3 regions of the Butyrivibrio sp. DSM 10294 genome follow, and region 3 is predicted to be linked to each of the others. Evidence: predicted binding sites of a transcription regulator. Region 3 holds the regulator's gene; each other region holds the start of a gene.
What was found. The regulator Rex, encoded in region 3, represses fermentation and respiration genes when NADH is low (regulators of the CRP and FNR family bind a similar motif). The targets are predictions, from matches to a motif close to ATTGTTAANTANTTAACAAT.

Region 1 (3,283 bases), on a different contig from region 3:
CGTCTTAAATGATTGGGTTTATTGCAAGAGCAATAAAGAATTTGATAGTAAGATTTATTCAACAATAATTCAATGTATTCAAATAGAGCATCTGGTCAAGCGTTCCAGAGAAGCGAATTTATCCTCTTGAATTCTTATACACCCACGTGTAAATCTTGTCATGTGACACCGCAACACGCTGCATTCCGTTTTTATCCTTGAAGCTGATGGTGATAGCGGTATCAGAATCATAGTTTATGGTGTACTCGGTTTTGCCGCTGCAGATATATTCGAGGTCTTTATCATCTCTGTAATCGGCTTCGTTCCAGCCATAGATATCACCGGTGATGTTGTCCCTTATAAGGACGGCATCACCTTTTTTGTTGGAGGCAATTACACAAGAATCCTTGAGATGACTTACCTTGAAGCTTGTCTCTGAATAATTGTCGTAAACATAGAGCATGCCGCCGTTTTGTCTGTCGCTGTAAAAAAGAAATCTGCCGTCGGAGGAAACCATCTGGGGGTAATGCTCACCTAAAAGGAGTGTCTGATACTCCTTTGAAGTGGTGATCTTGACGATACCGGTTCGGCTTCCGTTTTCTTTGGTGGCGTAGATAAAATGGGCATCGCTGAAGTTTTCGTTATAGTAGATGGCGGTAATATTGTTATCTGCAAGATAGGTCTCGTTGAAGCGGGTGTCGTACATGTACAGATCGCCGTCGCTTGTAAGGTAAAAGTCGTAAAAATCTATATTGCAGGAATCTACAAGATCCGCATCCTGTGACAGGGTTGTCACAGTGAAGGGGTGCTGCTTGTCGGTGACATCGGGACGACTTGAGAAACGGGCATAGCCGGCGATTAGTGAGAATACCACTAAAAATACAGCCGACACCTTTAGCATGGAAATCATGAAGGGGCTTTGTTTCCTTTTGCTACGAGAAGTGTGTCTGCTGTCGTCGCTATTCTTGGAAAAAGGATTCGCTGCGTCTGCGTATTCTTCCTGTTTGGCCAGCTGTTGTCTGATGTCGGAATCTATATCTGACTCAAGATACTCACGCTTGATGTTCGGATTGCTCTCCTCTAAAAGAAACTCGCCGCGAAGACGATCGTTGCGGTCTTTCAGCGCAGCTTCTGTGTCAAATTGCACGGGAGGCTGCGGATTATCCTGAGTTTCAAATGCTATTGGGCTTGAATTAGAATTATTATCTTCAAGATACTGATACATTTATTCTCTCCTTTTTCAAAAAAAGACTCTACTAATTTAAAAAAATATTGTGACCATTTTGTGAACAAGCACAAACTTGATTACAATCAATGTTTACATAATGTCGCTTTGATAAGATAACCTTCGGAAAAATAAGTGATAAAACTTTAACAAGCACTTTGTTTTTTAAGAAGGAGAATATTATGAAAGAAGCATGGAGAGGCTTTAAAGGAAGCCACTGGCTGGATGACGTAAATGTACGTGATTTCATCCAGAATAACTACACACCCTATGACGGAGATGAGAGCTTTTTAGCAGATCCCACAGAAGCTACAGATAAGCTTTGGGGAAGACTTCAGGAGCTCCAGAAAGAAGAGCGTGAGAAGGGCGGCGTTCTTGAGTGCGAGACAGAGGTTGTTTCAAGCCTCACAGCTTATGGCCCCGGATATATCGATGAGTCTATGAAGGATCTTGAGACTGTAGTAGGTCTTCAGACAGACAAGCCCCTTAAGAGAGCATTCATGCCTTACGGCGGAATCAAGATGGCTGAGGAAGCTGCTGAGACATACGGCTACAAGGTAAACGAGAAGTTCCACAAGATCTTCACAGAGTACCACAAGACTCACAACCAGGCAGTATTTGATGCATACACACCTGAGATGAGAGCTGCAAGACACAGCCACATCGTAACAGGTCTTCCTGATACATACGGACGTGGACGTATCGTAGGCGACTACAGAAGAGTTGCTCTGTACGGTATCGACTTCCTTATCCAGAAGAAGCAGGAAGATTACAACAACTGCGGCGACGGAACAATGCTTGATCACATCATCCGTCAGAGAGAGGAGATCTCCGAGCAGGTTAGAGCACTTAAGGGCATGAAGGAGATGGCAGCTGTATACGGCTTCGATATCTCACAGCCTGCTAAGAACGCAAGAGAGGCAGTTCAGTGGCTCTACTTCGGATACCTTGCAGCTATCAAGACACAGAACGGTGCTGCAATGTCAGTTGGACGTGTTTCAACATTCCTTGATATCTATATTGAGAGAGACCTTCGTGAGGGTACTCTTACTGAGAAGGAAGCTCAGGAGCTTATCGACCACATGACAATGAAGTTCAGAATGGTTAAGTTTGCTCGTATTCCTTCATACAACAACCTTTTCTCAGGCGATCCCGTTTGGGCTACACTTGAGGTTGGCGGTCTTGGTATGGACGGCCGTCACATGGTTACTAAGAACGACTTCAGATTCCTTCATACTCTTGAGAACATGGGACCTTCACCTGAGCCTAACCTTACAGTGCTCTACACATCCAAGCTCCCTGCTACTTTCAAGAAGTATGCTGCTAAGATCTCTGTTACAACATCTTCAATTCAGTACGAGAACGACGATGTTATGAGACCTATCTGGGGCGATGACTACAGCATCTGCTGCTGCGTATCTGCTACACAGACAGGTAAGGAGATGCAGTTCTTCGGAGCAAGAGCTAACCTTGCTAAGTGCCTTCTTTACGCTATCAACGGCGGTAAGGATGAGAAGTTCCTTACAAAGGACGGCAAGCACATGCAGGTAGGTCCTGAGATGGCTCCTATCACTTCAGAAGTTCTTGATTATAACGAAGTAATGCACAAGTACGACATCATGATGGATTGGCTTGCAGGACTCTATGTAAACATCCTCAACCTCATTCAGTACATGCACGACAAGTACTACTACGAAGCAGCTGAGATGGCTCTTATCGATACAAACGTAAGACGTACCTTCGCTACAGGTATCGCAGGCTTCTCACACGTTGTAGATTCACTTTCAGCTATCAAGTATGCTAAGGTTTCTACCGTTCGTGACGAGTCAGGCCTTGTTATCGACTACAAGGTAGAGGGAGACTTCCCAAGATACGGTAACGATGATGAGAGAGCAGACGAGATCGCTGTATGGCTCCTTAAGACCTTCATGAAGAAGATCGAGAAGCACCACACATACCGTGATTCCGAGCCTACAACATCTATCCTTACAATCACATCTAACGTTGTTTATGGTAAGGCTACAGGTGCTACACCTGACGGAAGACCTGCATTCGCTTCATTTGCACCCGGTGCATCAC
Region 2 (3,283 bases), on a different contig from region 3:
GGTAGGAAGTGCGCTAAGACTCTCTGATTCTGAGTTGACTGTCAGATCCTGTGTATCCTCTACCTCTTCGATAAGCTCGTATTCGCCTGTGATTTCGGCAGCCTCTTCATTGGATTCTGTATCGGATGCTTCAATAGATGTTTCGTCAGATGCGTCATCGGATACTTCTTCAGATACTTCATCAGATAGTTCTTTGGATGTTTCGTCGGAGACTTCGATCTCAACATCGTCGGTTTCCGACAGGTCGAGCTCACTGCTGTCATCTATGAAGATGAATTCCTCTTCATTATCTGAGGCTGCGCGGACAACGGGAGCCTGACCCATTACCAGCGAAGCCGCCAGAACAGCAGCGATCAGCTGTTTAAACTTTTTTTCATACATTTTCATTTCCCCTTTTTCTGCCTTAAATTAATGTTATTTAAGTTCGACTATTTTACCGTTTTTTAAAATAAAATTTCAAGATGTAAAAGCAACAAAACGTTAAAACAATCACAGGGGATTGTTTTTTAATATAGTTCGTTATATTCGTTTACAGACAGTTCGGGATAGCCTTTTTGCTTACCCATTTCAATAACGCTGCGGGGATCTTCGGTGGTATGGAAGGTGGCCACTCCATAGGCGTACTTGACAAACTCTATGCCATACATCTTTGCTATTTCTCTGGCCTCTTCTTCGGACTTGGCGATACACAGAAGCTCTTCGCCTTCCACGTAATTTGCGATGGGAGAGTGTGAAACGCTTATTGATTCGCTCTTTTGGTCCCTGGGACTGCACCCAAAAAGAAGTGAAAAAGGAAAAATCATAATTGCTGCTCCTATAATGATCCCGGATATTTTAATGTTTACTGTATGCAGGCGATTGTTCATTTTGTAATCCTCCTTCTTTATTATATACAAATGAGAAGACGAATTTGTTGAAATAAAATATTCAATTTCTCTAAAATGCACAGAAAAAGAATTGTCAACATAAAATTATAACTTTTTTTTTATAAAAATTTTAAAAGTTATCCACAATCCCCAGAATAAAAAGGTCGATTTTTGGACTTATACACGAAGTTATCCACATTGTCCACAAAAACAATGTTTTACAAGTGGATTTTACACAATAGAAAGCACTAGATATTTTTTGTGCATAATTTACAAAAGACCATATTTTATAAAAAGATTATTTTTCAAAATGCTCCGAAAAATTGCATAGAGTCTTTCGAGGATGTTATAATAGCGTATATACAATATTCGCTGCGATAGGCTAATTGTTAGACTATTGTCGGCATAGTAAAGGGGATGATCGCATGAAATTTACTATCGTAGGAAAGAACATCGAGGTCACACCGGGACTGCATTCCGCAGTTGAGGAGAAGATCGGAAAGCTTGAAAAGTATTTCACGCCCGAGACAATTGTTAATGTAACACTTAACGTTGACAAAGACAGACATAAGATTGAGGTTACCATTCCCGTTAAAGGTAAGATCATTCGTGCAGAGCAGGTTAGCAACGACATGTATGTTTCCATTGATCTGGTGGAGGAGATCATTGAGAGACAGCTCAAGAAGTATAAGAGCAAACTCGTAGACAAGCAGCAGGCTGAGGCAAGCTACTTCAAGAAAGAGTATCTGGAGTCCGATTATATGGACGAAGAGGATATCCGCATCGAGCGTATGAAGAAGTTCGATCCCAAACCCATGTATCCTGAGGATGCCTGCGTACAGATGGAGCTTCTCGGACATAACTTCTTCGTATTCGTTAATGCCGAGACCGATCAGATCTGTGTTGTTTATAAGAGAAAGGGAAATACCTACGGACTTATCGAGCCGGAGTTCTAAATTCTGTTAAAAAAATATCAAATTATGGAATTTTTATAAAATAGCTCTCTTCGGAGAGCTATTTTTGTTGCATTTGGCTAATGTGAATGATATAATAAATTCGTTCTGATAAAAATTTATCAATGTGGAACAGCAAGTTACAATTTCATACAAATCAAGGACAAGAGTCCGAAAAAACGGAGGAAATGCTTTATGGCACAGAAGGTAGTTTTGGCAGGCGCTGTTAGAACAGCTATCGGCAAGATGGGCGGAGCTCTCAGCAACACTCCTGCAGCTGAACTTGGTTCAATCGTTATCAAGGAGGCACTTAATCGTGCAGGTGTTAAGCCTGAACAGGTAGACGAGGTACTCATGGGATGCGTTATCCAGGCAGGTCTTGGACAGAACGTAGCAAGACAGGCATCCATCAAGGCAGGCCTTCCGATCGAGACTCCTGCAGTTACACTTAATGTAGTTTGCGGATCCGGTCTTAACTGCGTAAACATGGCAGCAGATCTTATCAAGGCCGGTGAGGCTGATATCGTAGTAGCAGGCGGTATGGAGAACATGTCTATGGCTCCTTACGCACTTCCCAACGCACGTTTCGGTTATCGTATGAACAACGGTACAGTTGTAGATACCATGGTAAACGATGCTCTTACAGATGCATTCAATCACTATCACATGATGATCACAGCAGAGAATATCTGCGATAGATGGAACCTTACAAGAGAAGAGCTCGACGAGTTCTCAGCTAATTCTCAGCAGAAGTGCGAGAAGGCTATGGCAGAGGGCAGATTTGACGGCGAGATCGTTCCCGTTCCCGTTAAGGTTAAGAAGGAAATCGTTGAGTTCAAGGTTGATGAGGGCCCTCGTGCCGGCACAACTGTGGAAACTCTTGCTAAGCTTAAATGCTGCTCCGGCAAAGAGGGCGGCCTTGTAACAGCCGGCAACGCTTCAGGTATCAACGACGGCGCTGCAGCAGTAGTTGTTATGAGCGAAGAGAAGGCTAAAGAGCTTGGAATCAAGCCTATGGCTACATGGGTTGGCGGCGCACTTGCAGGTGTTGAGCCTGAGGTTATGGGTATCGGCCCTGTTGCAGCTACCAAGAAGGTTCTTAAGAAGACAGAGCTTTCACTTGATGATATCGATCTTATCGAGGCTAACGAGGCATTCGCAGCTCAGTCAGTTGCAGTTGCCAAGGATCTTGGCTTTGATATGAGCAAGGTTAATGTTAACGGTGGCGCTATCGCCCTCGGACATCCCGTAGGAGCTTCAGGATGCCGTATCCTTGTTACTCTTCTTCACGAGATGGCTAAGAGAGACGATGCCAAGAAGGGTCTTGCAACTCTTTGCATCGGCGGCGGAATGGGCTGCGCAACTATTGTGGAAAAGTATGAGTGATAAAGGAATTCAAACTGAAGCAGTCTGTCGTGCTTGCACGATACAGACTGCTTTAGCTTGAAGACCAGATTATTCTAA
Region 3 (3,283 bases):
TGAGATCAGAAAAGAATACCGCAAGCCAATTTTTGGCTTTGAAGTGGGGCAATATGAGATACTTCCCGATTTCGACGAAATACAGGAATTCAGGGGAGTATCTGATCCGGTGAATTACAAAATGATCAGGGACAGGGCAGAGCAAAAAGGCGCATTGAAAGACTGGAAGAAGTATGTTGAAGCCACCGGTGAGACTGCGCTTATGTGCTACGGGGAGGAGGTGGAAGCGGTTCTTCGCACTCCTGAAATGTCCGGATTGTCTCTTCTTGGAATCCAGGATTTCCCGGGACAGGGAACCGCACTTGTTGGTATGATGAACTCTCATATGGAGCCCAAGCCCTATAAGTTTGCAGCGCCGGAGAGATTCAGGGAGTTTTTTGCACCTGTCCGTGTACTGGCATGTCTTCCGAAATATACCTACACCTTCAGCGAGCTTCTTTCCTGTGACATTACAATTGCCAACTATGGTAAAAGAGATATCGGTGGAGAGATTGAGGTTGAAATCTCGGAGGAAAACACAGGTATAGGTCTGATGCATCAGACGCAGAGAACGCAGCATTTTCCCAAAGGAGAATTAACCACCGCAGGGAAATTAGGAATCAGATTCTCACTCCTTAAGTCCGGACTCGGAAGAATATGTATACCCGAAGACGTGGGAGTATGTCTTGTAATAAGAATATCTCTTTTGCCGGAAGAAAGCCGGGGGATTGAAAATGAGCCCATTACAAGTACGTACAAGATCTGGGCTTTTCCTGACATAACTCCTGCGAAGCCGGATTCAGTATATGAAACAGCATCTTTTGATGATACAGCCCTGAAGGTTCTTGAAGAAGGCGGCACAGTTTTCCTGTCGCCTGCTTCAGATAAGGAGTCGCTTCCTCATTCTATCAAGGCACAGTTTTCTACGGATTTCTGGTCTGTTGGAACCTTTGATTTTCAGGAGGGCGGAATGGGACAGTATATTGATGACTCCCATCCTCTTTTCAAAAGATTCCCCACAGGAAACCATAACGAGTGGCAGTGGTGGCCTATGGCAGGTAGAAGAGCAGTGTTTGTTCCTGATAAGATCAAGCCCATAATCAAGGAGTTGGACAGCTATTCATATCTAAGAAATATGGCGAAATTATTTGAATGCAGATGTCTGAAGGGAAGGGTTATGTTTTCCTCAATGGGACTTTCGGATCTGCTCGAATATCCTGAGGCAAAGGCGCTTCTTTACGCGATTTATGCCTATTTGGACTCAGATGATTTTGCCCCGACACAGGAACTTACACCGGGAGAGATAAAGGCTTTGTTTGATTGACATTTATTTAACGGACGGCTATAATTGTATCGTTGATTAATTAACAATTAAGTCTTTGATATTAGTCAAAAAATGTAATTGAATAGGGAGTTATCATGTCAGAGAAGGAAATTTCACAGGCGGTCATCAGTCGTCTGCCGCGCTATTTCAGATATCTAGGAGATCTCAAAGAGAGGGGTATTGAGAGAATTTCCTCCCAGGAATTAAGTGATATTATGAAGGTCACTGCTTCACAGATAAGGCAGGATTTCAACAATTTTGGAGGCTTTGGCCAGCAGGGATACGGCTATAATGTAGGCTATCTCTACGAGGAGATCAGTAAGATCCTCGGCATTGACAAGCAGCACAGTCTTGTTATCATAGGCGCCGGCCATCTTGGCAAGGCACTTGCAGGATATACCAATTTTACAAGAAGGGGATTTGTTTTTAAGGGGGCTTTTGATTGCAATCCCGATCTCTACGGCACAATGATCAGGAACGTGGAGGTACGCCCCATCGAGGAGATGGAGGATTTTGTCAAAGAGAACAAGATCGAGATCGCAGTACTGACCATCCCCAAGGAACAGGCAGTGCCCATGGCTCAGAAGCTTGCAGCCTGCGGAATCAAGGCTATATGGAACTTTGCCCATGTGGATCTGGAAGTTCCTAACAATATTCAGGTAGAAAATGTACATTTATCTGACAGTTTAATGAAATTATCGTATAATATAAATAGGTACGAGAAAACATTGAACCCATCCAAGGATTAATAGTCCGAGGGAGGATACCGGAAAGAGACACCGATGGCAAAGAATGACGAAGTGTACATGTCTGCGCTGGAGGGAAAGAGTATTCCCATCCTTACACTGGATAATAAATGGCACCAGCTGTTTACGCAGACGGAGATGACGCCTGAGATTGAGGCTCTGGCGGATCAACTGAATGCACTGGTTGAACGTGATGGCAAGATCAGAACCGAGACCAAGGACATCAAGAAGCTCAAAAAGAAGCTCCTTGCTGAAATTGTCCCCTTGAGAGATCAGGCCACCAAGTCCGGTGACTCTCCCCAGATTGAGAAGGAGATTCAGGACAGAACCCGTCTTATCAATGAATGTAACGAGAGGCTCGACAGTCATACAGATGAGCTTCTGAGTCTTTCCAAAGAGATCTATGATATAGATTACAAGCTTATGATAGAAACCATGAAGGTGTGCTACGAGAGACTTCATGACAATACCGATTATATCAAGGCTATGGATGAATGGATCTCCAAGGTAAGAGTGGAACTTAAGAAAAATGTCATAAGGCTTCAGGAATCGGAGATGGAGAATTACAATCTTTATTCCTATATGCATCAGATCTTCGGACCGGAGGTTATCGAGATTTTTGACATGAAGTATGACCCGGACAGAAGACACCCAGTAAGGCGCCCTCTTGCCGGCAATGAAAATGAATATGTAGAATAATACAGGGCTGCCGTTCTTGGCAGCCTTAATGTTTATGGCCATTTCCCAAAAGGAGGATGACAATGAGATATGCGGTTACCAGCAGTGAGATGAAAATCTGTGACAGAAATACCACTGAGCATTTTGGAATTGACAGCGCTATCCTTATGGAGAGAGCTGCTCTCAAGATCTGCGACAGGATAGATGAGTGGAGAGCCGGGCGCTGCATTAACAGGCCGCTTCGTTGTCTTATAATATGCGGTGTGGGAAATAACGGCGGAGACGGAGCCTGCGCAGCAAGACTTCTTCTTCAGAGGGGATATCGCGTCAATATCTGTGTTCTTGGAGATTATACCAAGTGCTCAGACCTTCTTCTTAAGCAGCTTAAGATTCTGGAAAAGTACAAGATACTCACGGACACTTTTTCCAATATAGTGGACAACAAAAACATTGTTCAGTGGGATATCATAATAGATGCGATGTTTGGAATCGGCCTGTCGAGGCCTGTGTCCGGAGATTACGTTGAGGCTGTTAACTTCATCAACCAGCAGAAAGC

Region 1: a site for Rex is predicted at 1,339-1,358, ahead of pflB (formate C-acetyltransferase). Genes of this name have one in related genera too.
Region 2: a site for Rex is predicted at 1,927-1,946, ahead of NXH67_RS15635 (acetyl-CoA C-acetyltransferase). Genes of this name have one in related genera too.

Annotation. Positions count from the first base shown of each region.
Region 1 covers NZ_JANSWL010000039.1:30,933-34,215, reverse strand. Annotated here, with positions in the region: gene NXH67_RS02385 (asparagine synthase-related protein) at 1-130, shown strand, start outside; gene NXH67_RS02380 (hypothetical protein) at 119-1,204, opposite strand; gene pflB (formate C-acetyltransferase) at 1,387-3,283, shown strand, end outside.
Region 2 covers NZ_JANSWL010000087.1:404,161-407,443, reverse strand. Annotated here, with positions in the region: gene NXH67_RS15650 (S8 family serine peptidase) at 1-381, opposite strand, end outside; gene NXH67_RS15645 (hypothetical protein) at 507-866, opposite strand; gene hpf (ribosome hibernation-promoting factor, HPF/YfiA family) at 1,292-1,822, shown strand; gene NXH67_RS15635 (acetyl-CoA C-acetyltransferase) at 2,015-3,205, shown strand.
Region 3 covers NZ_JANSWL010000036.1:27,969-31,251, reverse strand. Annotated here, with positions in the region: gene NXH67_RS01635 (glycoside hydrolase family 2 TIM barrel-domain containing protein) at 1-1,303, shown strand, start outside; gene NXH67_RS01630 (redox-sensing transcriptional repressor Rex) at 1,399-2,052, shown strand; gene NXH67_RS01625 (hypothetical protein) at 2,086-2,748, shown strand; gene NXH67_RS01620 (bifunctional ADP-dependent NAD(P)H-hydrate dehydratase/NAD(P)H-hydrate epimerase) at 2,811-3,283, shown strand, end outside.